DNA from 3 places in the Bacillus sp. TL12 genome. Region 1 is predicted to be linked to each of the others. Evidence: riboswitches for the same ligand, from Rfam matches in the RefSeq annotation. Region 1 holds a riboswitch; each other region holds the start of a gene.
The links. A riboswitch is a leader RNA that binds a small molecule or an ion and turns the genes downstream of it on or off. The one in region 1 is predicted to bind S-adenosylmethionine.

Region 1 (7,822 bases):
TCTTTAGATGTTGTTTCTGGTGGCGAATTATATACTGCTTTACAAGCTGGTTTTCCAGCATCACGCATTCATTTTCATGGTAATAATAAGACGGAAGAAGAAATCATAATGGCGCTGCGAGCAGGTATTGGCTGTTTTGTAGTAGATAATTTCTTGGAAATGGAAATATTACATGACTTAGCAGAGCGGTATGGAAAAATTGTAAATATATTAATTCGAGTTACACCTGGAGTAGAGGCGCATACACATGAATATATTACAACAGGGCAAGATGATTCGAAATTCGGTTTTGGAGTTTCTACTGGCCAGGCAATGCAGGCGATTCAAATAGCACTAAAGAAATCAAATTATAATGTGTTAGGTATTCATTCGCATATTGGATCGCAAATTTTTGAAACAGCAGGATTTGTTCGGGCGATTGAAGTATTACGGAACTTTTTAGAAGAAATAAGAGAAGAAACTGGCTATGTAGTAACTGTATTAAATGTTGGTGGAGGATTTGGAATCCGCTACACAGAGTCTGATACACCGCTTACGCTTGACACATATGTGCATGCTGTAACGAATGCAGTGAGGGAACAATTTACAAGAAAGAATTATCCACTCCCTGAAATTTGGATTGAACCAGGGCGTAGTATTGTCGGAGATGCAGGAACAACAATTTATACAGTAGGAGCTGTAAAAGATATTCCAGGTATTCGTAAATATGTGTCAGTTGATGGAGGAATGACGGATAACTTAAGACCAGCTTTATATGGAGCACGTTATGAGGCAATGCTTGCTAATAGAGGAAGAGAAAATGCCGAAGAGATTGTATCAATTGCTGGAAAGTGTTGTGAGAGTGGAGATATGCTAATTTGGGATATAGAACTGCCACAAGTTACTTCAGGAGATTTGTTAGCAATCTCTTGTACGGGAGCATATGGATATTCTATGGCGAATAATTACAATCGCATACGCAGACCGGCTGTAGTATTTGCAAAAGGCGGGGCATCACAAGTCGTTGTCGAACGCGAAACATATGAAAATATAATTAGGAACGATCGCATACGCATAAAAGAGCTTGTATAATCAATAAAAAGGAGTTGTTCGAACTGGGCAACTCCTTTAAAAAAATAAAAAATATAAAATATATCGGAAAACTAGGATTGAAAAAAATCAGAATTATGATAAAATACAAATACAAAGCTTATCAAGAGAAGCGGAGGGAACTGGCCCTACGAAGCTCAGCAACCTGCTTATAGGAGCAAGGTGCTAAGTCCAGCAAAATGGCATCCATTTTGAAAGATAAGGTAAAATATATTACCGAACAGTCTTTTCGAAATGGGAAAGATTTTTTTTATGAATAAAAAGGGGGGCTGTTCGTGGGAGTGCGTGGACATTTTGACGAAGTAGCTGAAAAGATTCAAACGATGCTTGCGGATATGAAATATGGTTCTATTACAATTGTTGTGCAAGATGGAAAAGTGATTCAGCTTGAAAAAAGTGAAAAAGTACGCTTAAAGTAAAAAGCGCTGACTAGAAAAACTAGAGGCGGTTTTAACCTATTGTATTAGGTTAAAACCGTCTTTTTGCGTTACAGGGGGGAAAAACATGCTGACGTATGGAACATGGAAAGAGGACTTCATTTCTTTTTCTGAAGAAGATGAAACAAAAGGAGCACTGCAAGTACTAGAGTGGGCTTATAAACAGTATGAAGGTGAAATTGTATACGCATGTAGCTTTGGTGTAGAGGGGATGGTTTTGTTACATCTTATAAACCAAGTAAATCCATCTGCGAAAGTTGTTTTTTTAGATACAAACGTTCATTTTCAAGAAACATACGATTTAATTAAACGAGTACGGGAAAGGTTTCCGGATCTCGAAATTATTGAAAAGCAACCTTCGCTTACGCTTGAAGAGCAAGCAAAAAAACATGGAGATAAGCTGTGGGAACATAATCCCAATCTTTGTTGTAAATTAAGAAAAATTTTACCGCTTGAAGAATCTTTAACGAATGGAAAAGCGTGGATATCAGGGCTGAGAAGGGAACAATCTGAAACGCGTAAACATACAAGGTTTATCAATCAAGATCATCGCTTTCAGTCTATTAAAATTTGTCCGCTCATTCATTGGACGTGGAAGGAAGTATGGCGTTACGTATATAAGCATGATTTACCTTACAATCCATTACACGACATTGGTTACCCAAGTATAGGGTGTGAAAAATGCACGTTGTCTGTGGGAGAAGGTGGAGATTCAAGGGACGGACGATGGGCTGGAAAGATGAAAACGGAATGTGGTCTTCATTATCAATAAGGTCATGGTTGATTTTAAATATATGTGAAAGAGGCGGACAGAAAAATGAGTAAAACAAACATATTAGTAAATCGTGTTGATGAAACATATGACACAAAAAATATTGCAAAAGAAATTGAATTAGACAAAATTGCTTTAAGTGATTTAGAGCTTCTTGCGATAGGTGGTTATAGTCCGCTTACAGGATTTTTAGGGAAAGAGGATTATCAATCTGTAGTAGAAAAAATGCGTTTAGTAAACGGTGATGTATGGAGTATACCTATTACACTACCGATAACAGAAGAGCAGGCAGAACAATTTCAAATTGGTGAAGAGGTTCGTCTTGTTAAAGAAGGAATCACGTATGGCGTTATTCAAATAGAAGATATTTTTACACCGGATAAAGAGAAGGAAGCATTGTATGTTTATAAAACGACGGATATTGCTCATCCAGGTGTGAAAAAATTATATGATAGACCGAATGTTTATGTTGGAGGAACAATTACGCTTGTAAAGCGTTTGGAAAATGATAAGTTTCCTTCTTATCATTTAGATCCAAGTGAAACGCGTGCAGAATTTAAAAAGCGAGGCTGGAAAACAGTAGTAGGCTTTCAAACGAGAAACCCTGTTCATCGTGCACATGAATATATCCAAAAGTCTGCGCTGGAAATTGTAGACGGCTTATTTTTAAATCCGCTCGTTGGTGAAACGAAATCAGATGATATTCCAGCTGATGTGCGCATGGAAAGTTATGAAGCGCTTTTGAAAAATTATTATCCAAGTGATCGTGTTTTTTTAAGTGTTTTTCCAGCTGCAATGCGTTATGCAGGACCACGCGAGGCAATATTTCACGCACTGGTTAGAAAAAACTTTGGTTGTACACACTTCATCGTAGGACGTGATCATGCTGGAGTAGGAAATTATTATGGAACGTACGAAGCCCAGGAGATTTTTATCAACTTTACAGTAGAAGAGTTAGGGATTACACCGCTCTTTTTTGAACATAGTTTTTATTGTACAAAATGTGAAGCGATGGCTTCTACGAAAACGTGCCCGCATAGTAAAGAGGACCACGTTATTTTATCTGGTACAAAAGTACGAGAAATGTTACGAAATGGGGAAATCCCGCCAAGTACATTTAGCCGTAAAGAAGTTGTAGAAATATTAATTCGTGGTTTACAAAAAGAAGCCGTTACAAAATAAGGAGAGAGTAGGATGGGAACAAATATAACTTGGCATACAGCATCTGTTTCAAAAGAAGAAAGACGAAAGAAAAGTGGCCACCACAGTTTTGTACTTTGGTTCACCGGATTATCAGCTTCTGGAAAATCAACAGTAGCAAATGCGGTTGCTAGGAAATTGTTCGAAAAAAATATTGGGAATTATGTACTAGATGGCGATAACATTCGTCATGGTTTGAATAAAGATTTAGGATTTTCCGAAAGTGATCGGACAGAAAATATTCGCCGAATTGGTGAAGTAGCGAAGTTATTTGTAGATCAAGGGACAATTGTACTAACAGCATTTATTTCTCCATTTCGAGTAGATCGTCAGCAAGTAAGAGATATTCTCGAAAAAGATGAATTTATTGAAGTATTTGTAAAATGTCCAATAGAAGAATGTGAGAAACGTGATCCCAAAGGACTGTATAAAAAAGCGAGACAAGGTGATATTAAGCAATTTACCGGTATTGATTCGCCATATGAAGAACCTGTAGAGGCAGAAGTGGTAGTAGAAACACATCTTTATTCAATCGAACAATGTGCAGAACAAATTATCGGTTACTTACAAGAGCGTAGCTTTATATAGGGGGAATAAAAATGAGTTATGAAAAAGTGTGGGCAAACAATGAAAAGTTAAATGCTACAGAGAAAAAGAAATTAGAAAAAGATGGCTTGGAAATTTTTAAAGCTATCCCGTATTATGCTGAAAATGGGTTTGATTCTATTCCGAAAGAAGAGTGGGATTCCTTTAAATGGGCAGGATTATATTTACAACGTCCAAAAGAAGCAGGGTATTTCATGATGCGTGTAAATATTCCTTCTGGTATTTTAACGAATGAACAAGTCGAAGTATTGGCTTCTATTGCAGAAGATTATGGTCGTGACGTTCTTGATATTACTACAAGACAGGCGATTCAATTTCATTGGCTTGAAATTGGTCAAATGCCAGATATTTTTAACCGTCTAGAAAAAGTGGGATTATCAACGGCGGGAGCTTGTGGTGATATTACAAGAAATATTATTGGGAATCCTCTTGCTGGTATTGATGGTGATGAATTATTTGATACAGCACCAATTGTAAAAGAGGTATATGAGTTCTTCCAACATAATGAAGAATTTTCGAATTTGCCTCGAAAGTTTAAAATGTCAATTAGTACAAATGTATATAATGCAGCAAATGCTGAAATTAACTGTGCTGCCTTTACTCCAGCTACAAAAGAAATTGATGGGAAAATAGTGGAAGGCTTTCATTTACGAGTAGGCGGGGGATTATCTGCTCGTCCGTATTTAGCGCAGGAGTTAGATTTATTCATTCTTCCTGAACAAGTGAAGTCGGTAGCAATTGCAATTGCTACGGTTTTCCGTGATTTCGGATATCGTGAAAAGCGACATTTAGCACGTTTGAAATTTTTAGTTGCTGATTGGGGTGCGGAAAAATTCAAAGAAAAATTATTAGAATATACAGATCCTTTGCACGATAAAGGAAACGATGCTTTAAAAGGATGGAATGCAGGTTATTTCTACGGTGTTCATAAGCAAAAACAAGGTGATTTATCATACGTTGGTTTTAACGTACCTGTTGGACGTTTACATTCTGAGGAGTTATTTGAACTTGCTAGAATTGCGAAGCAGTATGGAAATGGCGAGATTCGCACATGTAATTCGCAAAATTTTATTATTCCCAATGTTCCTAAAGAAAACGTCGAGGCACTTTTACAAGAACCATTGTTTGAATCGATTTCAGCAAAACCAAAATCATTTATTGGATATGCAGTTTCTTGTACGGGAATTGAGTATTGTAATCTCGCATTGGTAGAAACAAAAGCGCGCTTACGAAATATTGCAGACTATTTAGATACACAACTTGTACTTGATGTACCAGTTCGTATTCATATGACGGGATGTCCAAATTCATGTGGTCAAAGGCAGATTGCGGATATCGGATTACAAGGCGTGAAATTGAAGACGAAAGAAAAAGGAATTGTTGAAGCGTTTGAAATTTATGTAGGTGGTACGTTATTAGATGGTGGTGTTTATAACCAAAAATTAAAAGGGAAGATTGATGGGGAAGACCTTCCGGATGTTCTTGTATCGTTTTTAACATACTTTAAAGAACATAAACTGCCAGCTGAAACTTTTTATGAGTTTGCAGAACGCGTTGGAGTAGAAAATTTACAATCCGCGTTAAATACAATTTTAGAAGAAGTGATTGCATCTTAGGGGGGAGCAATATGGATTTGTATCGTTTTGAAGCAGTGTTGGCAAATGGTGTTGTTCCTGTAGTAGTTGTTGCACAAAGTGAGGAACAGGCATTTAGACTTGTTGAGGTAGAATTGGAGAAGTATTTTTTACCGTTGCCAGAAGTGAAGGAAATCTCTCTGCATGAAAAAAAGAAGATCCGCAAAGGTGCAGCATTTGTTATTCATGAGCAGGAGACATTGTAATACAAAATGACACCGATTTGAATAGTAACTTCCATTCGTAATAGGAATGGAAGTTTCACTTTACCCCGCACTAACGGGCAGTAATACCCTCACTTTAGGATTTTAGGAAATCGAAGAAGTTAGGTGGAGGATAACTGTCCGTAAGTGCCCGATTGGTTCAACTAACCATCAGTGGGGGATGAAACTCCCCACTGATGGAAGTTTCACTTTATAGTAGAAATGAGGAGAGATGATGGGAAAGGTATATATTGTTGGTGCAGGGCCGGGAGATCCGGATTTAATTTCTGTAAAAGGAGTAAAGTGTATCGAGCGGGCGGATGTTATTTTATACGATCGTCTTGTAAATAAAGAGTTACTTTCTTATGCGAAGCCAGATGCTGACTTAATATATTGCGGAAAACTCCCAAACTATCACACAATGAAACAAGAAACTATTCACGCCTTTCTTGTTAAATATGCAAAAAAAGGAAAAATTGTAACGCGATTAAAAGGTGGAGATCCGTTTGTATTTGGAAGAGGTGGTGAAGAAGCAGAAGCGTTAGCGAAGCATGGTATTCCGTTTGAAATTGTACCTGGTATTACAGCAGGGATAGCTGCTTCTGCATATGCGGGGATTCCCGTAACGCATCGAGATGCGAGTGCAAGTTTTGCGGTTGTGACAGGGCATCGAAAAGAAGGTGCTGAAGAAGAAGTAAAGTGGGAAAACTTAGCGAAAGGTGTTGACACGCTTGCTGTTTATATGGGAGTAAGTAATCTTCCTTATATATGTGAACAACTTCTGAAACATGGAAAAGGAGAAAATACGCCAGTTGCTATTGTAGAATGGGGAACTACATCATCTCAGCGAACCATTACAGGAACGTTAGGAACAATTGTAACGATTGCTGAAAAAGAGCAGGTCCAAAATCCGAGTATGATTGTAATCGGGGAAGTTGTTCGTTTCCGTGAAAAAATTCATTGGTTTGAACAACAGGCGGACATTACGTATCCTGTAAGCGGAGTGTTATAAAATGAAAGCTGTATTATATATATGCCACGGAAGTAGGCTGAAAGAGGCGAAAGAGGAAGCAGTAGGTTTTGTTTCTGCTTGTATGAACCGTGTATCAGCTCCTATTCAAGAACTATGTTTTTTAGAATTAGCACAGCCTGATATTCCAGAGGGATTTGCTAATTGCGTAAGAAGAGGAGCAACAGAAATTGTCGTTGTTCCTGTCTTTTTATTAGCGGCAGGGCATATGAAAGAAGATATCCCAAATGAACTCCAAAAAATGCAAAATAAATATCCTCACATTGCAATTACTTACGGAAATCCGTTTGGTGTTTCGGAATCACTCGTGTCCGCTACGTATGAGGGAAGCGGTATTAAAGAGTATGAAAGTGGGGTAACCCTGTTGCTTGTTGCAAGGGGGAGTAGTGATCTTGAGACGTTACAAGATATGAAACGTATTGCTTCTCTGTTTGAAAAAGAGAAGAAAGTAAAAAAGGTAGAAGTATGTTATTTAGCTGCGGCAGAGCCTAGGTTTGAGGAGAAATTAAAAGAAGTTGTAGAACGAAAAGAGGAGAATGTTGTCATTCTACCTTATTTGCTATTTACAGGCTTATTAATGAGACACATTGAGAAGGAAGTACGCGGATACCATTCTACAAATATATATGTAAGTCCTTATTTAGGAAAAAACTGTGTATTTCAAGAAATGTTAATCCAGAAAACGGAAGAAATATTAAGGGGAGATGAGTATGTACCCACTTACAGTACGAATTGAAAAGAAACGTGTTGTTGTCATTGGCGGTGGGAAAGTGGCATCATTTAAAATCACCCCTTTATTAAAAGCAGGAGCGGATATAGTTGTAGTGAGTCGTGAATTAGATGCGAATTTA
Region 2 (11,351 bases), on a different contig from region 1:
TCTGCAAGTAATAAAATATCAACATACATATGAATCCTCCTAATTTTCTCAAGTTTATATTTGTAACTATCTCCTTTATATATGTTAAAATAACATATGTTAGTCTATACATCTTTGAATTGCCTACCTATTACTTTTTATTTTAAAAGAAAAGGGAGGAAAGAACTATGAATTCGCCTGAAAATGTAATTTTGGTTCATGAAATTTCAAAGTTGAAAACAAAAGAAGAACTATGGAATCCTTACGAGTGGTATAAGCATATGAGGGAAAATCATCCGGTCTATTATGATGCGGAGCAGGATGTATGGAATGTTTTTTTATATGATGATGTGAACCGTGTTTTATCAGATTATCGCCTATTTTCAAGCAGAAGAGACCGTCGTCAATTTTCTGTCCCGCCTTTAGAAACAAGAGTAAATTTAAATTCTTCTGATCCTCCTGAACATCGAAATGTTCGCTCAATCGTTTCAAAGGCATTTACCCCAAGAAGTCTTCAACAGTGGCAGCCGCGGATACAAGCAATTGCAAATGAACTTGTACAAGATATGAATCATTATGGTGAAATTGATATTGTAGAGCAATTTGCAGCCCCTCTACCTGTAACCGTCATTTCTGATTTATTAGGTGTTCCAACAACAGATAGGAAAAAAATTAAGATGTGGTCAGATATTTTGTTCATGCCATATAGCAAAGAACAATTTAGCGATTTAGATACACAGAAAGAAGTTGCTTTACATGATTTTAAAGCCTATCTTTTGCCGATTGTTCAGGAAAAAAGATACTATTTGAAAGAAGATATTATTTCAGACTTAATCAAAGCAGAGTATGAGGGAGAAAGGTTGACTGACGATGAAATTGTTACATTTGCATTAGGACTTTTAGCCGCAGGGAATGAAACGACTACAAACCTTATTATTAATAGCTTTTATTGCTTTTTAGTAGATGCACCCCATGTATACAATGAGTTAAGTAACAATCTAGAGCTGATTCCTCAAGCGATAGAAGAGGTACTACGCTATCGTTTCCCTGTCACGTTAGCTCGTACTATAACGGAAGATACCACAATATTTGGACCAAAAATGAACAAAGGACAAATGATTGTTACATGGATCAGTGCTGCCAATTTAGATGAAAATAAATTCCTGCAAGCAGATCGCTTTGATTTACACCGACCTGGAAATGAAAAACATTTAACGTTTGGCAAAGGGCCACATTTTTGCTTAGGAGCACCGCTTGCTCGTTTAGAAGCTGAAATTGCATTAACTACGTTTATTAGCAATTTTAAAAGACTGGTGCTTTCTCCGTCCTTTCATCTGGAAAACTGTATATTAGAGAATGAACAAACGTTAAAAAAACTTCCTATTCTTTTAATGAATTAAAGCATATTTAAAAGCAAGTGAAAATTCCTGTTTAAGTAGGGATTTTTTACTTGCTTTTCATATTTATCTTACTGTTCTCTATAAATTTTTTAAACGACTTAAAAAATATTCCTTGACCTGAAACGCTTTTCATAAATTATAACTAAGTTGTGCTTAGCAAAGTAAATATGGAAACGATACCTAGTTTCAATATTTATGCCGCTATCTACGAACAGAAAATTTTCCACCTTAAACTTTAGTGAAGGCAAGTGAAGGAATCAACTGTCCGTAAAATCACGATACGTAAAAATTTATCCGAGCATGTTTATTTATAGAAAGTGGTGACGGAACAATGAAACTAATCGCAATTGATTTAGATGGAACTCTTCTTTCAGGAAATAAAATAATTAGTAAAGAAAATGCAGAAGCGATTCGAAAATGTCAGGAGCAGGGGCATGTAGTGGCGATTTGTACAGGGCGCTCTATTGTAGATATTGAGCGCCTACTACTGGAAGCTAATTTACAATGCCCTATTATCGCAGAAAATGGAGCTCTTATTTATGTGGATCAAAAAATGATGAAGAGATACCCAATTCGAAATACACAAGCACTCGAAATTGTCGAGTATCTAGAACGAAATCGTATGTATTATCAACTGTATACAGACAGGGGAGTATACGTTCCGGCATATGGTGAAGAGAGCGTGAATCATGAAATAGAATGGATAAAAAAGTCAAACAAAGATATTAATCAAGATGAGCTTGAAACTATTGCAGCGTTGTACCTTGAGCATACAGCGTTTCATATAATAAAAAGTTGTAAATCAATATTAGAAGAAGAGATTTTTGTGCATAAACTTTTACCATTTTCCTATGATATTGAGAAATTAAAAAAGTTAAAAATGCATTTTCAACATAATACAGAGCTAGCAATTACTGCTTCATATTGGCATAATGTAGAGATTAATCATTGTGACGCTCAAAAGGGCAATGGTTTATATACTTTAGCGGAACATCTTAATATTCCAGTAGAAAATACTGTTGCAATAGGTGACGGTCTAAATGATATTTCTATGATGGAAAAGGCAAAGATATCTATCGCAATGGGAAATGCAGTAGACGAAATGAAGCAGATTTGTGATTATGAAACACTGTCGAATGAAGAACATGGAGTGGCACATGCTCTTTATCAATATGTCATGGTAAAAAAATAAAAAAGAATCCATCAAGGATTCTTTTTTATTTTTTATTAGGGGTAAGGTATTCTATGAGATTCATAGAATACCTTATTACTTTTCATTTTATAGAATATATTGGAATAATTGTATATGTTTTTAAAAATGTTTATGAATATTTTGTGAATATTTCAATTTTAATATATTGATATGAAAGGAATTATAGAATGTTGGGAATGTTTTTTTATTGAAAAATAAAATTTATTTGAATAATTATGCTCTTGCTATATACCTATGAGAACATTATTCGTATAATGGAGAAGCGTGAGTAAAAAATGGTATTAATTTTACATATAGAGGTGGAAAGAGAATGAATGCTCGGCTATTGGAACTCATTGACGTGAACACAATAGAAACCATGGCAGAACAATTTTATAAATTAACAAATATTTCACATCAACTTCTTGATCAAAATATGGAATGTATTTTTTCATTTGGTATGAATCGAGAAAAAAATATAGAACTTACAAAGATTGAAATTCCGTTTTTTTTATATGAGCAACATCTTGGATCATTTGTTGCTTGTTCAATAAAAAAGGACATCCGTACTTGTCAAAAATACTTCGAAATGCTTTCAAACCTCATTGTAGATAGTGCAATGGATAAACTTCAAAATCAAACAAAAAATATACATTTACTTTCTAAAAAAGAAGAACAGTTACATACAATCTTACAAAATATGCCCATTATGGTTGATGCTCTTGATAAAGATGGAAATTTTATATTATGGAACCGGGAATGTGAGCTTGTAACAGGTTATGCTGCAGAAGAGATTATTGAAAATCCAAAAGCACTTGAATTGCTATATCCGGATGAAAGTTATCGCAGACACATTCAAAAGAAATTTTCGGTGCGTGGAAAAAGTTTTCGAGATTGGGAAATGAAATTAACATGCAAAAATGGAGAAATAAAAACAATCATGTGGTCAAACATCTCAGAACATTTTCCAGTACCTGGTTATAGTTATTGGGCAGTTGGAGTTGATATTACGCATCGAAAAGGAATTGAAGAACAATTAAAGCAACAAACATCTGAGCTAGAGCTTATTTTCAAAGCATTACCTGATTTGTGTTTTTTAACCGAGGCTGATGGAACAATTATAGATTATAAAGCTGGTTCACCATCTAAGTTTTACGTACCTGCTGAATCGTTTATGGGGAAAAAGTTTTATGAAGTCTTGCCATCACCTGTAGCACAGCAATTTCGAGAAGCGATTCACCAAGTACAACAAAAAGAATCTACAGTTATTGTTGAATATCCGTTAACACTTAAAGGGAGTATTAGTTTCTTTGAAGCTAGGTGTTTATCACTTTTACAAGATAAGATTATGATAATTGTTCGAGATATTACTGAGCGGAAAAAGACTGAAGAGTTATTGAATAAATCAGATACACTTGCAGCAATTGGACAGTTAGCTGCTGGGGTAGCACATGAAGTTCGAAATCCACTGACAGTGATTAAAGGATTTATTCAACTCTTTCAAATTAATCAAGAAGATCAAGATAAATATTTCGATCTTATGCTGTCAGAAATTGAGCGAATTGAATCTATCCTTCATGAGTTTTTATCAATTGCAAAGACTGATGTCATTCCAACTGAAAAGAAAAATATTTGTTCGATATTAAGAAATGTCGTTTCGTTAATTAATACAAAGGCAATCATGACCAATATTCAAATTGATCTGCATATAGAATTAAAGGAATTAATAATAGATTGCTGTGAAAATCAATTAAAACAAGTTTTTATTAATATTTTGCAAAACTCAATTGAAGCTATGCCAGATGGAGGGAAAATCTCCATTTCTGTGAAAAAATCAGAATGTAAGGAAGTTATTATTAATATAGTGGATGAGGGCGTAGGAATCCCTGAAGAAAGAATAAAAAGGCTTGGTGAACCTTTTTATAGTACGAAAGAAAAAGGAACTGGCATTGGGTTAATGCTCAGTTATAAAATTATTGAAAGTCATCAAGGAAGAATTAGTATTATGAGTGAGGTAGGAGTAGGAACATCCGTTACTATTTATTTACCTATGTTTCAAAGTGAGCAAGGTACTTCTCATTCAGCTATGCCATCTATAACCGGGTCTTTATAATAGAGATTAATTTCCATTTCACATAGAGTAGCAGCAAAGAAAAGAAGCTATCTTACTACCTTGTAAGATAGCTTCTTTTTTTGATTAGCCAGCGAATTGTACTGCAATTTTGGCATGTAAAAAAGCAGTGTCAAATACAGGGATAGAAAGATCTTGTTGTGAAATGAGTAACGGTATTTCTGTACATCCTAATAAAATTCCTTCTGCCCCGTTTTTAATGAGATTTTGAATAATTTGTAAGAAATGGTCTTTGGATTGCTTTGAAATAATACCTTTACTTAATTCGTGGAGAATGACATGATGAATGAAATTTCGTTCATCTTCTTCGGGAATAATTGTTTCAATACCATAATTAGCTAGTCTCGTTTTATAAAAATCTTGTTCCATTGTTTGTTTTGTTCCAAGCAAACCAATCCGTTTCACATTATGTTCAACAATTTCTTCAGCGCTTACATCGCCAATATGAAGAAGTGGGATAGAGATTGCTTTTTCTACTTCTTCCGCAAATTGGTGTACTGTATTTGAACACATAAGTATACAATCTGCACCGGAGTGTTCTACTTTTTGAGCTACTTGAACGAGTTGATTTTGCACTTCTTCATATTGTTGATTTTGTAATAAATTTGTCACTTCACCAAAATCCATGCTATAAAGAACAAGCTTCGCATTATGATTATACTGAGATAAAGTTAGCGTATTAATATGTTTATAATAAAGAGATGTTGATTCCCAGCTTAATCCACCAATTAATCCGATTACTTTCATGTTCAATTCCTCCCGTTAGCTCGCTTTGTTACATCAATTATTCCATAATTCCGATAAGAATACAATGTTTTATTCATCCCGCACTAACGGGCAGTAATACTCCCACCTCAAAATTCGGCGGGAGCAAAGAAGTTAGGTGGGAGATAAACTGCCCGTAAAGGCCCGATTGGTTCAACTAATAATCAGTGGGGGATGAGGAAACCCCCCACTGATTAAAGTTTCACTTTATCTATTTTACACAAAAGTGGAAATAGTAAGAAAAATATTAAAATTAATTTACGTTAATGAAATAATACAAATTACAAACGAATACTTATCCAGAGAGGTGGAGGGAACGGCCCGATGAAACCTCAGCAACTCCTATTTATTCATACAAATAGGAAGGTGCTAATTCCACAAAGGACATATTGTCTTTTGAAAGATAAGGGAATCATATATTTCATATACAAATGGCCTCTTATAACAGAGGTCATTTTTTATTAGGGAGAAAGGAAGTGAATGTTCATAATTCAATGATTTTTCACATAGGACTAATAGAAACTAACTAGAATGAGAGGAGAATTCATATGAACAAATTATCTACAAAATTAGTCGTAGCAATTGGGATCGGTTCTGCAATATATGGTGTATTAGGTTTATGGGGACTTTCAATTGCCCCAAACACATTTATAAAACCTGCTCTGGTTATATTAACAATTTTTGGTGCAATTTTCGGTCCATTTGCAGGACTTTTGATTGGTCTTATTGGTCATACAGTAACAGATACTATCGCTGGATGGGGAATATGGTGGGGATGGGTACTTAGCTCAGGCATTATTGGATATACGATGGGACTTGTACAAAAACGAGCAAGTTTCAGTGTGAAAAATGGAACATTCCATAATCGAGATATTACATATTTTGCTGTAACAGGTTTACTTGGGATTGTTATTGCAATTATATTTGCAGGCGCTTTCGATATTATCGTGATGGGAGAGCCTTTAGATAAAATTGTTATTCAAGTATTTGGTGCAACGATTGCAGATGCCCTTGTTTTCTTAATCCTTGGTTTACCAATTACACTTGGATTAGCGAAAGCAAATAAAAAACATACACATTTAAAAATTGAAAAGTAGGGATAGCACAATGAAGCCGATTATTTCCTTTGAACAATTTACATTTCAATATCAACAAGTGACAGAACCTACTTTAAAGAATATTACACTCCATATTTATCCAGGTGAAAAAGTATTGATTGCTGGTCGAAGTGGATCAGGAAAATCTACATTGGCCCATTGTATAAATGGGCTAATCCCTTTTTCCTATGAGGGATCAAGTACTGGGAACATTTCAATATGTGGTAAGGATCCACGAAAAAGTAGTATTTTTGAGCAAAGTAAGCTTGTAGGAACTATTTTGCAAGATCAAGATTCCCAGTTTATTGGGTTAACTGTAGGGGAAGATGTTGCATTTTCGTTAGAAAATGATTGCGTAGAACAGAAAAAAATGAAGGCTGTTGTTATGGACTCTTTGCAGAAAGTTCAGATGCATACATTTCATTCACGAAGCCCACATGAATTATCTGGTGGCCAAAAACAAACTGTTTCTCTTGCTGGTCTACTAACGACAGATGCCGACATATTACTATTCGATGAGCCATTAGCAAATTTAGACCCAATAAGTAGTTTAAAAACAGTAGAACTTATTCAAAATGTACATCAACAATTAAATAAAACAATCGTTATTATTGAGCATAGAATAGAGGAGATATTAAAATTAGACCTAGATAAAATCATATTAATAGACGACGGAGAAATTGTAGCAATCGATTCACCAAAAAGGATTTTACAAACAAACATGCTACAAGAAATAGGATTAAGAGAACCTGTATATATTGAAGCATTAAAAAACATAAAAATGAATATTTTAGATGAAGAATTATATCCAATTGGAAGTTTAAATCATGAGAGGTTGAATAAAGCGGTTAAGCAATGGATGTTAAATTCTACTACGTGTAAAAAACAACAAAAAAAAGAAATCCTATGTAAAATAGAAAACATTTCATTTTCATATTCTCACAATGGTTTTACATTGAGGGACCTAACACTCTCCATACAAAGAGGAGAAATTGTAGCATTATTAGGACATAATGGTGCAGGTAAATCTACATTTGCACATTTATTAACTGGAATGAACAAAGCACAGAAAGGAAAAATTGTACTTGATAATGATAATATAACTTCATGGTCTATTCGGAAGCGTGGAGAAGTGATATCTTACGTTATGCAAAATCCTAATCACATGATTACACAATCTATTGTTTGGGATGAGGTTGCTTTTTCATTAAAATTACAGAAGGCTTCTAGCTCAGAAATACATAAACGAGTGGAAGAGGCGTTGCAAATTTGCGGGCTATATCCATTTCGAAATTGGCCGATTCAAGTGTTAAGCTACGGGCAAAAAAAGAGGCTTACCATTGCATCAGTTTTAACAATGAATCCGAAGCTCATCATCTTAGACGAGCCAACTGCAGGACAAGATTATTTTCATTATAAACAATTTATGTCTTGTATAAGTGTATTAGCAACACAAGGAATATCATTTATCTTTATTACACATGATATGAACTTAGCTTTAGAATATACAGACCGTGCAGTTGTTCTTCATCAAGGAAGAATACTTGCTGATGATACTGTTCTAATCGTATTAGCAAATAGCGAAGTATTGCAGCAAGCTAATTTACAGGAAAGTTCGCTAACTACATTGGCAAAATTGAGTAAATTCCCTTTTCCAGAAGTTTTTGTACAAATGTATATGGAGAAAAAAAGGAGGGGGGATTATGAGTAAATCAGGTTTATTCTATATAGAAAATCATACATATTTTCATCGTATGGACGGCGCAATTAAGTTGTTGTTATTTATAATCTGGATGACTCTTACATTCATATTTTTTGATTTTCGTATTTTATTATGCTTGTTTTTCGTTGGTTGTTTTGGGTTAGTGATCGCTAAAATCCCGGTAAAAAAAGTTGTAATTATATTTAGTGTCATTTTCACATTTAGTATGTTAAATTCAGCGATGATTTTATTGATTACACCAACCCATGGATCTGAGATAACTGGTACAAGTACAGCATTCTTGCATGTTGGATACGCTACTATTACATTCGAAACGCTTTTTTATGCTCTTACGCTTTCGTTAAAATATTTTACGTTATTACCATTTACACTTATTTTTATATACACGACACATCCAAGTGAGTTTGCTAGCAGCCTATATAAAATTGGTTTACCGTATAAGATTGCCTATGCAATAAACATTGCACTCCGTTACATACCGAATATACAAGCGGAATACAAATTGATTAAACAGGCTCAAGAAGCAAGAGGTGTACCATTTGAAAGAGGAGAAGCGAATTTTTGGGAACGTATTAAAAACCGGGTACTCATTTTTGGGCCACTTGTTACTCAATCTTTAGAGCGAATCGATACCGTTTCAAATGCGATGGATTTACGAGGATTCGGAAAAAAAGAGAAACGAACATGGTATTTTACAACAAAGGCAAAACAAGAGGACTATATAGGGCTCATTATTGGTATTATAATTTTATTACTTGCCATTTATTTGAAATTAAATGTTTTCAAAGGGTTTTGGTATCCATTGTAAGTTTCTCAATGTTATTCGGATAAAATTTAGGCACTCGCGGAGTGCTTTTTTTAATTTATCCAAGACATGCTCCAAAATTACATAGATACATACTGTATAATACGAACCCGTTAATAAACGATCAATTATCCATTGGTTTTATACTAAAAGGAGGAGAAAATATGAGTCACGGTGGTTCTTGCGGTTTTGGCGGAGGATTTGCTTTATTAGTTGTTTTATTTATTTTATTAATTATTGTTGGATGCAGCTGCTGGGGCGGAGGGTATTAAAAAACAAACGATTTTTTAATCATTCGTCGCAGAATTATAGAATCAGAAAAACTATTAAAGATACTTTTTTCGTATCTTTACAAGATTCAACATGAAAAAGGAGCTATCATGCTCCTTTTTCCAATAGAAATTTTCTAGAGTTTTGATTTTTTTGTGTACCGGTGATTGATTCTGATTGAGTTTTACAAATAAAAAACTTAATACATACATAAAGAGTGGTACAGCTATGCTAATCAATGAAAAATGAAATAGGGACGGCTGTGATTTAAATCAAAATTGTACTGAAATCAATTTTTAGTATGCATCATTTTGGAAGATACTTTTTTTCTTGAAAAAGAGTTAGGGATGATTTTAGATTGTTGAGGTGATTACATACATGCCAATGTTGGATGTGGACAGTAGTAGTCTATATTATATCGTTAAGGGAAAAGGGGTTCCTATTGTTTTTATTCATCCCCCTGTACTTACTTGTGTGAATTTTGAGTACCAAATCGAGGAATTATCCCAAAATTTCAAGGTAATTGCTTTTGATATTAGAGGGCACGGAAGGAGTCAGTATTCAAAACAACCGATAACTTATCCATTGATTGCTGAAGACATTAGATGTTTGTTGGATCATTTGGAGATTAAAAAAGCATTTGTATGTGGATATTCGACTGAAAGCTCTATCGCATTAGAATTTTTATTGACTTTTGCTGAAAGAGCGTTAGGGGGGATGTCAGAAGTTAGGGGTGGATATCTAAAGAATAAGATTTCACTTGGCGTGAAACTTGCGAAATTGGGAGCAGTTTCATTTTTAGCATGGTCTATTTCATGGGGCAATTCAAATACACATAAATTGTTCAAAAAGATGTTTAAAGAAGCACGAAAAGGGAATGCCAAAAATATCTGGCAATATTATCGTTATAGTTTGCATTATAATTGTACGAATCAGCTCGGGAATATCCAGCTTCCGGTTCTGTTAGTTTATGGTCATAAAGATAAGGTATTTTATAGTCATGCGAAATTACTGCATGGAAAATTGCCATGTAATGAATTAAAATTCATTGATAACGTAAAGCATCAAATTCCTACAAAAGCAGCAAAATGTTTAAATGAAATGATTCAGCAGTTTGTTTTTATTCATACCGATATGAGACTTTTTCCATACTCATAGAGATGAATGGATATTAAGGTTTTTATATAACTAATTTATGCAAAATCTTATAAAAGCATAGCTAATTTTTATATAAGGGAAAACAAAAAGGAGCATAGGAGCTCCTTTTAAATCAAGATTTTATTTTATTAAGCAACCTCATTATTTTGTGGAAATGTAATCGTTAAAGTCGTTCCTTTATTAACAATACTCTTTATACTTAAAGTGCCGTTCATCGTTTCAATGATTTTCACTGCAACCATCGTACCTAAACCGGTTCCTTTTGTTTTTGTGCTAAAATACGGTTCGCCAAATCGATTTATTTGTTCTGGCGTCATACCAATTCCACTATCCTTAATAACAATCGTAACTTTGTTTTCAAAAACCGATGATTGAACACGAAGTTTCCCGCCATCTGGCATTGCTTCAATGCTATTTTTTACCAAGTTTAAAAAGCATTGTTGAAAATGCTGTGTATTCCCAATAATGGATCCTGTTACTAATTCTTCAGAAACATTTATAGAATTCATATTACATAATGGCATCATCATACTTATTACTCTTTTTAATTCTTGATCTATTATAATGTTATCAACTTTTTGTGATGCAGGCTTAGCGAATGTTAAGTAATCATCAATGATAACTTGTGCACGGTTTAACTCTCCCAGAATATGTTCAATATATTGTTCTCGTGACTCTTGTGATAAATCTGGTGTTTTAAGGAGCTGAGTAAATCCTTTTACTACAGTAAGAGGATTTCTAACTTCATGCGAAATACTTGCAGCAAGTTGACTCACAATCTCCATTTTCTCCATTTTTACTAATTTGGATCTCATCATAAAGGCATCTCTT
Region 3 (11,351 bases), on a different contig from region 1:
CATTTGCTGAGAAAATGGAAAATAGCATTTGGATAACGGTATGTGTTGGACTATTAGGTCTTATTTATATTGTTCATTATTTTAGTACGAAAGGTTTTAACCTGACACTTGATATCGTTATTTTTATACTGTTAATTGCTGGCCTTATTTTTCACCGTACTCCGATTCAATATATTCGCGCCTTTTCAGATTCGACGAAAAGCGCATCTGGCATTCTACTCCAATTTCCATTTTACGCAGGAATTATGGGAATGATGATTGGAGCAAACAGCGAAGGTCTTTCACTTGGAGGAGCAATTTCTAATTTCTTTATTAGCATTTCGAATGAAACCACCTTCCCTCTATTCACGTTTTTAAGTGCAGGAATTGTAAACATTTTCGTACCATCTGGAGGCGGTCAATGGGCTGTACAAGCTCCTATTATGATCCCAGCTGGTGCTGAGCTTGGTGTACCTGCTGCGAAAACCGCAATGGCAATTGCATGGGGAGACGCTTGGACGAACTTAATACAACCTTTCTGGGCATTACCTGCATTAGCAATCGCCGGTTTAGGTGCACGTGACATTATGGGATTTTGTGTTGTTAACCTCCTTTATGCTGGCGTAGTAATTGGTTTATGTTTCCTTATCATTTAAATCGAAGCAATGTAAAAAAGCTAGTTTTATACTAGCTTTTTTACATAATAACTATAGTGATAATCATTCGTTTTCTATGCATCTAATTACATTTCCCCATTCTTCACATGAAAGATTTAACCTTTTATATGTAAATAACGTCGTACAAACAGTTTCAATCATCGATGGATGATTTCGCAAAAAATCCCATCTTAATATTTTCGGTAACTCATACATTTTATACTCTTTACTTTCCTTAACGATTCCATCAACTTCCCGTTCACAAATTCCCCTTATTAAATAATCTGCTTTTAGTTCTTGATACATTTTTTGAAAACCCTCGCTATGATGTTTCAATTGAAGTAAACAAACGATATACGTACGAAACAAATCATCATTCCGCTTACAGCATCTCAATATATTTTCTACTTCGCTCATAATTTTTTAGCCTTTTCTTGTATTTCTAAAAGCCACTTTTCACGTTTTTCTGCTTTACTTGTTTTTACAGACTGAAAAGCAGAACGGTTTATTTGACGTATACCACAAAATCGTAAAATACCCTTTTTCATAATCACCCAATCAGCAGAGCGATATAAGAGTGCCACGTACCATAAAGGTGAATCTAAAGTATTAATAACCCATGCTGTTTTCCCTATAAGCAATCCTTTCGGCATTACACCTTCATATTTATATGCAAACCCTGCAGCAAAAACGCGATCGATAAACCCCTTTAAAATAGCAGGCATTCCCCACCACCATATTGGATAAATAAAAATTAAAGAATCTGCTTCCTTGATTAATGTTCTGTATTTCTCTGTCTCTTCTTCATACGCTAAATCACGTCTTCTCTTATCTTCATTAAAAATAAGTACTGGATTAAATTGTTCCTTATAAAGGTCCAGCAATGTAACAGAATGATTCGTCTCTTGAAGCCCTTTTTGCACATGTTCTAAAATGGATGCATTGAAACTAGATGGATTGGGATGTGTATAGACGATGAGTATGTTCACCTTCAAACAACACCTTTCCTTAAATTCCCTTTTGACTTCCGAAAGTTTGCGTGATATTCTATTACATGTCAAGTGGCAAGCCCATTTGGCAAACCCATTTGGCAAACCAACTGACACCTACTCGGCGAAGGTGTCTCTTTTCATTTATAGCCGAATGAAATGCCTCTTTCAGGGCATATTCAACTTTTGACACTACACACTCAACACCATTCCCTTGTATCAGGCTGCTTTGGCAGTCTTTTACTCTACATACAATTCGAATTTTCAAACAAATTATAACATAAAAAAAGAGAGCCTAGCTCCCTTTTCTCGCCTCATAGAATACCCTTTTCTCAGCATAGTGGTATTCATCATTAGCTAAAGTAATTTTCCCATCCAGTTTCAGTTCGTCTAATAGCCTTGATAAATAAAATTGGTGTAACATTTTTTTCGTGAATTTTCCTTCATGATGCGAAACGATATGTTCTTGAATATCTAATAGTGATATTGGTTTATCTTGTTCCATCATATATTCATATACTGCATTACGCAGCTTTACGTATTTTTCGAGTGTCACAGTACAATTGCAACCCCTTTCTTCTTATTATGTTGTCTTTGGAATCGGTTTTTTTGCAATAAAAAAACCTCTTCGATAAGAAGAAGTTACGTATATATCTTCGTCTTATCTCCCAGAACAAATATGTTCTGCTGGAATTAGCACCTGCATCGCGGTTGCTGGGTTTCATCGGGCCAGTCCCTCCACCTCTCTGGATAAGAAAATATTCACTATATATCTTACTATAACTACTTTTATTATAATTGTCAAACAATATACAATAAGTTATATTTTCTTTCCTTACGCCCATACTAACATTGTATGTACAAAAGGAGGAATTTATGATGGATAAAAATGCCCGCGGATACGTTCAAGATTCATTCCATTCGTTGCAAGAAGCAAAGAATTGTTTAGAACATGCATTACAAACAGTCGAAAAAAGTGATAATCGAGAGCGAATCGAACAATCTCTACAAGCTGTGGAAGATGCATTACAAAAATGTAATCACACGGTTGATATTTTAGAACAAAAATAAATATCGCCCATCTCTTTTCTAGATGGGCAATACCTCAAATGGCATACTGCAACAGTATTGCCGTCACAATTAAAAAATATACAGAATTAACGATTTCTAAAACTCCAACTTTTAATATAGATATCTTTTTACCATACAATACGATTGCACGAACTAGGCTCGGTATAAATACAAGAGACAGCCATGGATTTACTACGAAAGAAGCAATGATTAAGAAAATATGATATCCCCATGAAACATAGCGGTAAGTAGGATTATTCTTTTCACGTATCATTGTTTTCACATAAAATGTACTACCTAAGAAATAAAGGAAAGAAATAACCGCAATCCACCATGCTGTCCCATCAATTGTCTTCATCGAAAAATAATAACTAATCAAGCCACCAATGCAGAAAACAAGTATGGCACAAATATCATTTACTAATGCTCGTTCCTTTTTTTGACGGGCAAAGTATATATTTACGATAAAGAGTGGAATCATTGTAACCGTGAATAAAAGAATTTTCCATTCATATAGTAAAGATACAATCCCGAAAACACATGCAATAACAAAATAAATAATTGCTGCATGTGAAAATTCTTTCTTTCGTGTTTTCTTCATGTACATTAAAAATGGATACGTTGCTAAATAGATAAATAACCAAGCGATAAAGAGTGGAATGTGGTAGTATGTAGGTTTACCAAGTAGCACACTAAGTAAAAATGGGATCAGCAGCATTCCCCATGCACCATGCTGCTTCGGAATAACTAGCTTCATGAATATTACATCTCCTCTTTGAAAACCTTTCTCATTTCCTATTATATAAAAAGTTCCATCCAAAAGTTGAATATATTAAAACAATTTTTTGACATTTTCTAAACCAAAGTATCATTATAAAAAAATGCTTCTCACCAATGGTAAGAAGCATGAAAGAGGCAAACGAATATGTAAGTCGCGATCCTACGTTATATTCTTATGCTTTATGATATATGCTTATGCTTTGTTTCCTTGATATAATAGCTCGTTATCATCTAAAATTCCATATTTCTTTTTAAATCTCATAAGAATTCGGATCCATGATGAGCTAAACAAAACAAGAAAAATTACATTTGAAAGCGCATGAGCGAAATCAAAGTAAAAACTTGCAGCGTAGTATGCCATAAAGTCTTTCCATGTTAATCCTTCTAAAAAGCCAAGTATCCCCCACAAATTCATAATCCAGCCAAAAACAAAACCGGCTATGAACCCATAGATGACTCTTCCCCATAACTTTCTCATAATAAATGTATTTCGTAGTAAACCAGCTGTAAAACCTATCATTCCCCAAGAAAACATTTGCCAAGGTGTCCAAGGCCCTTGTCCTAAAAATATATTAGATACAAGTGCTGCCGTTGCACCAATCATAAATCCTGTCTCACTCCCAAACACAATTGCAGATACAATAATAATAAAAGAAGTTGGTTGTACACTCGGCATAAGAGAAAATGGTACACGACTCACTGCTGCTATGGCTGCTAAAACAGCTACAATAACGATTTCACGTGAAACAAATGCTTTCCTTTCAAATCGTATATAAAAAGGTAACATAATAATGAACAATAAAAATAAACTACACCAAATAAAATATTCATCTGTTACAAAGGAAGTAAACAGAAGTGTACTTATTACAAGAAGAAAAATAAGCGTTATGAGAGCAACATATCGTTTGGACACGCTTGATACACATCCTCCCACGTTAATGCATAAGGTAATTGCTTGCGAATAAAACGATTAATAGATGTTGTATAAAAGAAATTATCACTAAAAAATTTCTTTGGCGCATCATCCATAATGACTTTCCCATCAAATAACATCATACAATGATCCACATATTTCGCTGCAAATTCAATGTCATGTGTGGCCATCACAATTGTTGTTCCTTCCTTTTGTAACGCTTGAAACAGTTCGCCTAATCCTTCCTTTTTCTCTGGATCCAGCCCTTTTGTTGGTTCATCTAATAATAATAATTGGGGCTTAGATAACAAGGCTGTGCATAGTGCGATTAACTGTTGTTCTCCCCCGCTACAATCATGTGGATGACGATCGCGAATGGAATACAGCCAAAATCGGTTTAACATCTCTTCTGTAATTTCTTTCCCTCTATCACCATATAATTCATTTGCTCTTTCAAACACTTCATCCCACACCGTCTCAAATGTAAAATGATAATAGGGATGTTGTGATACAAATCCGATTTTTTCAAATCGTTCCTTGGACTTCATTTTATGAATTTCCGTTCCGTTCCACCGCACCTTTCCTCTTCTAGCTTTGTTTAGTCCTGCTAATATAGTTAAAAGTGTTGATTTTCCTGTACCATTTTTTCCAACAAGCGCAGTCCACTTGCCTTGTTCAATTGCTAGCGTTAAATCTTGCAAAATAAACGGACTATTTTTTTCATATTGAAAAGATATATGTTTCGCTTGTAAAATCACTGCTTTTGTTTCTGCCTGTGATATAGCCGGTACTTCATGTTCGATCGGTAACTCGGAATGAATTTGTGTTTGTGCCTCCCTTACCGTAAATGGAATTTTCTCTATATCCCATTCTAAAAACAACCTTGGAATTTGAGGGATAAACGATCGAGATTCTTCTAATGCCCACATTTTCGATATAACATGTTGCGGGATTCCATCATACATAATTCTCCCTGCATCCATAAACACAACGCGAGTTGCTAATGGAATGACTTCATCTAAACGATGTTCACTCATGATAATGGTAATCCCAAGTTCTTCGTTAATCCGTTTCAATAATCCTAAAAAATCTTTTGCTGCAATTGGATCAAGCTGCGCTGTCGGTTCATCTAGCAGTAACAATTTAGGCTGCAGCACAAGAACTGCCGCTAAATTAACAAGTTGTTTTTGTCCCCCTGATAATGTGTGAACAGACTGGTTTAATAAATCTTGAAATCCTAAAAAGCTAATTAACTCAGCAATTCTCTTTTGGATGACTTTTGTTTCTAGACCAACATTCTCAAGAGAAAATGCCAATTCTTGAATAACCGTATCCATAACAAGTTGATTTTCCGGGTTTTGAAATACCATTCCGACTTCTTGTGCTGACAATAAATCAGGCATCTCGAGTAAAGAAGCTCCATTATAATACATACTCCCTGTGCGCTTTCCAATCGGAAGTAACTCTTTCTTAAAATGTTTCAAAAGCGTTGTCTTGCCACATCCTGAACGTCCAGCTAGCACAATAAATTCACCTTGAGAAACCGTTAAAGAAACATCTGTTAATGCTTGTACATTTTCATCTGCATACGTAAAAGCTAAGTCTTTTATTTCTGCATGCGCCACCATAACCATTCCCTCCCTTCCATTATGATTGGTAAACTAATAAATAGTAAAAATGAAACGAATAGTATTCCATCATATTGCTGAAATACAAGTGATTCCACTCTTGGATAGATTGATAATTTGCCAGCGCCGTAATAATTGAGCACAAAACTGCTTAGTAATAAAACCACTAAAGACGCAAGTATATACCAATCTTGTTTCCCCATGCGATACCGTATATACGTACTACGCTTTGTCACTCCAAACCCACGCGCTTGCATGGAATCTGCCGTTTGTAATGCATCTTCTAAAGAACAAACAAGTAACACCTGCAAAAGTTTCATTCCATTTTTGATTCTCCCGATGAATGGGCCTGAATCTAATTGAACACCTTTTGTTTTTTGAACAAGTGTAATTTGTCTTAAACGCCGGATAAATAAAGGAACAAAACGTACCGTGATCATTGTCAATAGCGCAACTTTCGGTGAAACCCGTGAAAACAAGTACAAAAATTTATGACTTGAAATAATATCATTATAAGAAGTGAATGTGAACATAATAGCAAGTAACGATAACCCCATGATGAGTCCATACATGCACGCTTCTAATGTGATTCGATTATCTCCTAAGCGAAATAATGTAGTGGCTCCCCTATGTGTTAGCAAAGGATTTAGCACGATAACCATCAAAAAGAAAATGAACATACTTGGCAACATTCTTCTTATTCTCTCGCAATTTCCTTGCATAACGTTCAATAGCACCATCATAATAATAGCACCACTTAAAAAAAGAGGGTGAAGACACACCATACAGAGTATCATCACCCCAATATAATAGAAAAAATTCACAAAAGGATGTAAAGAAGAAAAGATAATTTTCATAACCTTTACCTAAAGTCCTTCCCTAATTTGATACATATACCCATTCAATAGTATCTCCTGGCTTGACTTTATATGTACCTGCACTTCGGTTTGGAAAAGCACCATTTACACGATATTTCCATCCGCTTTTTGGCCCTTTGTCAAATTCATATAAGTCATTGATTCCTTTTACATATTTACTATTTCCGGATCCAGTTGAATCAACCTCTAAACCTGTACTTGTTAATATATCAAACACTGTATCTCCATCTTTCACATCAACTTTCTTTGCACTAGATAAATACCCTTGATCACCACGTACAGAAATAGTAACTTGTTTTTCCTCTGGTTTTGGTGGTACTGGTGGCACTGGATCTGGCGGCGGTACCGGGTTCGGTTTAGGTTGTGTATCAGACTTTTTAGGCTCTGGATCTTTTGGATATTCTTGCTTTGGCGTTTCTTTCGGCTGATTAACAACTTTAGCCTCTTCTTTTACTTCTGGTTTTTCTTCTGTCTTTGCTTCTGGCGCTTTCTTTACCTCAGCGTTTTCTTGCTGTGTTTTTGGTTGTTCCGGCGCTTTTTGCTGAGCAGGTGGTTCTTGGTCTTTTTTCTCTTCTTGTTTTACTTCAGGTTGTTCTTGCTGTTTTTGTTCTTGATCATCTTTTGGCTGCTCTTGCTCTTCTAGTTGCTTTTGCTTAGCAACTGGTTCTTGCGATTCTTCCTGTTTACTTTCTTCTTTTATTTCTTCTTGTTTTTCCTTATCTTTTTGTTCTGTTTGCTTTGATACCACTTGTTGCTCAGGTTTTGATTCATTTTGACTACATCCAACAAGCACTCCAAATGAGAGAACAAATGAGAGTAACCACTTCATCATACTCATGTTTTCCTCACCTTCCTAATAAAATTAGGAGCAAATCATTGCTCCTAATTTTATTTAAGCTGCTTTTCGTCTCCATAAAACATATGCTGAAGCGATACATAATACGCCCATTCCTACTGGCATAGCATTGTCCGAAGCAGATGCTCCTGTTTTTGGTAACTGACGATTCATTGCAGTTTTTTCATTATTTACTGTTTTATTTTTCGTAACAACACGAGAGTTCTCATCATGTGTTTGTTCCTGCGGTTTTTGAATCACTTCTTGCTTTTCAATCACCTTTGGTTCATTTACTACAGGGTTTTTCGGCTCTTCAACTGAAGTTTTATCATTTCCAGTCAATGGATTTGTCCAATCATATATAGAGCCTTTTCCATCTACAAATGCCTTATATTGAACAAGCGCTAAAAATGCTTGTTCAGTAGCCATACCATTACCCTCTTCATCGCTTGGTAACCATTTAAATTCGCCATTTGGAAGTTGATATGACAGTAAATTGCGAACTGCATTTACATGATTTTTAGTGAACGCTTCACCAGTTGGATCGATTCCTGTAATAGCAAGTCCAATAATCGCTTGCGCAACACTGTTAGCATTTTCTTGACCATCAGCTTCAAATCCGCCAGTGCTTAATTGTTGATTTGCTAAATACTGCACTGCTTTGTCTAAAGCTCGTTTTACCTCTGGTTGTTTTTGATATGGCGCTAATGCTGATAAAACCATACCTGTTACATCAATATTACTTGCTTCTTCTTTACCGCTTCCAACACTATACGTCCAGCCACCATCTGTATGCTGCGCATTTAAAATCTCTTTTACTAAAGCAGCACGATTCCATCTCGCTCCAGCTGGCACTTCGTATTTTTTCGTATCAAGTGCAAGTAAAGCAAATGTATAGCCAGTAACAGAATTTAGTTTTTCAGATTGGTACAATTCTTGTACTAAATTTTTCCCTGCAACATTCGTTGGATTCCCATTCACTGCTGACACTGCTAAAATTGTTCTTGCTATATCTGTCGCAGTAAATCGATTCACACGCTTTTCCACTGTTTGTGTTAAAGATTGTAAATAACTAATTTTTGTTTCCGTTGGAATATTATATCCTGAACGAGCAAGTGCAATGGCTACCCAATCACTATCGATTCCATTTTCCATCATCTTTTGTGATGTTTTAGCAATCGCTTGATCTAATTGTTTCATTAATAATCCATTTTTGATTGGTTCTTTCAACTCATTAGGCTTTTGGCCATCCGGCTTTTGCTCTTCTGTTTTTTGCTCTTCAGGCTTTTGCTCTTCTGGTTTTTGTTCCTCAGGCTTTTGCTCTTCTGGTTTTTGCTCCTCAGGCTTTTGGCCATCTGGCTTTTGTTCCTCAGGCTTTTGCTCTTCTGGTTTTTGTTCTTCTGGGTTAGTTGTATCTGGATCTTTTTTACAAGTTCCAATCTTATCGAGCACCTGTTGCAATGTTTCTGTACTCATGTTGTTCCAATCTACAACAAAACGAAATGCAACAACATCTCCAGATTCTAATGTATAACTATCTGCCCCTACCATGGCAGCTTTATCATTTACATCATATGTCCATCCACTTGTATCACCAGCCATTAAACCATCAATACCTTTAACATAGATACCATATTTCGTATTCTCAGCTGTTACTTTCGTCCCCATAACTTTTTGTAACAAACTATAGGCTGTTTCCCCATCTTCAATTGACACTTCTTCCGGACATAAAATAGCTCCTTTTTGCGATTCCCCAATGACCGCAAGTGTTGCTGTTTTCCCTTCAGCAAACGTAATATGTACAGTATTTGTGAATGAAACAAATACTAATGCAACTGCCATTATCGACATAAGCAGCCATTTTTTTATCATTGCCATTCTCACTTATTCCTCCCTTTGCTTACATATACATAAAAAAAGGCCCTTCAAGGGCGTGCAATAGCACTCTACTGTGAGTGCGAATCAAAATGCACAACACCTCCTATCCGCTTAGATAGCGGTTGTATTTGTATAGGAAAGATCATGTAGCGTATGAATTTATTATTGTGATAACATTCACTATGAGCGGCGAATCCATTTCATTTTCACCAATTTCCTTTTAAAGTTATCGTATAAACGACATACCTATACATTCATCAAATTATAAATTTCTGTATTATTTTACTATTGACACGAGATTTTGTCTATGCTTTATCGGATTTATTTTCTAAGAATAATAGATTATTATATGCTATATAAGTATGTTAGTCATGAATACACTTTTCACATACAATAATGCCATCTTCATCAGCGTACACGTAATGATTTGGAACCCACTCAATTCCTCCAAATTGTAATGGAATTGCCGTTTCTCCTTTTCCTTCCTTTATACTTCTCTTCGGCATTGTACCTAATGCGAAAATACCAATATCTATGTTTCGTAGTTCCTTAGAATCGCGAACATATCCATGTATAATAATACCTGCTAAATTCCGTTCTTTTGCTATATTTGCTAAGTTGTCTCCGAGTAACGCACAGTTTGTCGAAGCCTCTCCATCAACTACTAATACAGTTCCTTCCGGTAAAGTTTGCAGCGCTTCCTTTACTAACACATTATCATCTTTCACTTTAACCGTCGCAATCTTCCCATAAAATTGTTCTTTCATACCGTACGACTGAAACAAGGGCTGACATACTTGCACCTCCTTTTCAAAAGCATCACAAAGATCTGTTGTTTTCCACATTTTTCTCCCTCTTTTCGTTTTTCAATATATGTTACATATTCTTGTCATTTTATGTTTTACCTGTCTAATATTGCGAAATTCTATATACTATAGCTGTGGATTTGAAATAAAGTCGTACCGTTTTGAATAAAGTTATACCTTTTAAAAAAAATTGCACCACTTTACCCCTTTAGATTATCATTATCTAAAGGGGTGTATTTATATTAAAAAGGAAAAGAACATCTGGAATGGAACGATCGATTAAGGAACTGTTAAGTGACAATACGTTGTTCCGTTAAAGGGCCATATTGTTGAAGATGAACTGGGAATAAAAATCAAAATACATAGTTGAGGAAACAATATTTAAGGTCAAGATAACAGATGATTCTGGAATAAATTTCAAAATGTTTAAAAAGTATTTATAATAAATCAGCTTTGCATGAAATTTTCATTTTTAAGGAAGTGGATAGATGGATTTTTTAACTTTTACTGAGGAATTTTTTAATTATATAAGGAAGTTTTTACTTTTAAGATTTACACTATTTGCTTTGGTTCTCATGACCTGTTCCTTTGTCATAAACCGTATTATTGATTGGTTCTTTAGGAAGTCAAGTTTTTTTGATGAAGAAGTAGAACAGACGATTCAAAGTGTAATTCGATCAATTTTCAGGTATGGAATTATGATTAGCCTTGTTATTTATCTAATCAGTCAATTTGTAGATATAAAAGGTATTCTTGCAGGTGCAGGGATTGCCGGAGTTGTCATCGGTTTTGCTGCACAACAGCTACTAAAAGATGTTATATTAGGGTTCGCAAGATTAACGGACAAAGAGTTTCGTGTCGGCGATTTTGTTACTTTCAACGGAACAAGTTCAGGTACCATTGAGGAAATCAGTATTCGCTTTATGCAAATTCGTGAA

Region 2: another riboswitch for S-adenosylmethionine. It lies ahead of LOK41_RS13290 (ECF-type riboflavin transporter substrate-binding protein); the one in region 1 lies ahead of LOK41_RS12605 (YezD family protein).
Region 3: another riboswitch for S-adenosylmethionine. It lies ahead of LOK41_RS11835 (hypothetical protein); the one in region 1 lies ahead of LOK41_RS12605 (YezD family protein).

Annotation. Positions count from the first base shown of each region.
Region 1 is NZ_JAJJBY010000011.1:42,345-50,166, forward strand. It holds gene lysA (diaminopimelate decarboxylase) at 1-1,071, shown strand, start outside; SAM riboswitch class I at 1,187-1,294, shown strand; gene LOK41_RS12605 (YezD family protein) at 1,365-1,508, shown strand; gene LOK41_RS12610 (phosphoadenylyl-sulfate reductase) at 1,594-2,298, shown strand; gene sat (sulfate adenylyltransferase) at 2,344-3,480, shown strand; gene cysC (adenylyl-sulfate kinase) at 3,493-4,086, shown strand; gene LOK41_RS12625 (nitrite/sulfite reductase) at 4,098-5,720, shown strand; gene LOK41_RS12630 (DUF3906 family protein) at 5,732-5,944, shown strand; gene cobA (uroporphyrinogen-III C-methyltransferase) at 6,177-6,953, shown strand; gene LOK41_RS12640 (sirohydrochlorin chelatase) at 6,955-7,707, shown strand; gene LOK41_RS12645 (NAD(P)-binding protein) at 7,682-7,822, shown strand, end outside.
Region 2 is NZ_JAJJBY010000012.1:4,989-16,339, forward strand. It holds gene LOK41_RS13265 (PadR family transcriptional regulator) at 1-29, opposite strand, end outside; gene LOK41_RS13270 (cytochrome P450) at 168-1,379, shown strand; gene LOK41_RS13275 (Cof-type HAD-IIB family hydrolase) at 1,711-2,571, shown strand; gene LOK41_RS13280 (PAS domain-containing sensor histidine kinase) at 2,903-4,684, shown strand; gene LOK41_RS13285 (aspartate/glutamate racemase family protein) at 4,769-5,449, opposite strand; SAM riboswitch class I at 5,760-5,877, shown strand; gene LOK41_RS13290 (ECF-type riboflavin transporter substrate-binding protein) at 6,016-6,564, shown strand; gene LOK41_RS13295 (ABC transporter ATP-binding protein) at 6,575-8,275, shown strand; gene LOK41_RS13300 (energy-coupling factor transporter transmembrane component T family protein) at 8,268-9,095, shown strand; gene LOK41_RS13305 (YjcZ family sporulation protein) at 9,257-9,364, shown strand; gene LOK41_RS13310 (alpha/beta fold hydrolase) at 9,741-10,520, shown strand; gene LOK41_RS13315 (sensor histidine kinase) at 10,649-11,351, opposite strand, start outside.
Region 3 is NZ_JAJJBY010000010.1:62,388-73,738, reverse strand. It holds gene LOK41_RS11850 (short-chain fatty acid transporter) at 1-635, shown strand, start outside; gene LOK41_RS11845 (group-specific protein) at 699-1,052, opposite strand; gene LOK41_RS11840 (NAD(P)H-dependent oxidoreductase) at 1,049-1,624, opposite strand; gene LOK41_RS11835 (hypothetical protein) at 1,920-2,180, opposite strand; SAM riboswitch class I at 2,283-2,381, opposite strand; gene LOK41_RS11830 (hypothetical protein) at 2,504-2,695, shown strand; gene LOK41_RS11825 (YwiC-like family protein) at 2,730-3,452, opposite strand; gene LOK41_RS11820 (ECF transporter S component) at 3,669-4,388, opposite strand; gene LOK41_RS11815 (ABC transporter ATP-binding protein) at 4,361-6,022, opposite strand; gene LOK41_RS11810 (energy-coupling factor transporter transmembrane component T) at 5,995-6,873, opposite strand; gene LOK41_RS11805 (DUF4430 domain-containing protein) at 6,896-7,732, opposite strand; gene LOK41_RS11800 (DUF4430 domain-containing protein) at 7,787-9,607, opposite strand; gene rraA (ribonuclease E activity regulator RraA) at 9,973-10,452, opposite strand; gene LOK41_RS11790 (mechanosensitive ion channel family protein) at 10,902-11,351, shown strand, end outside.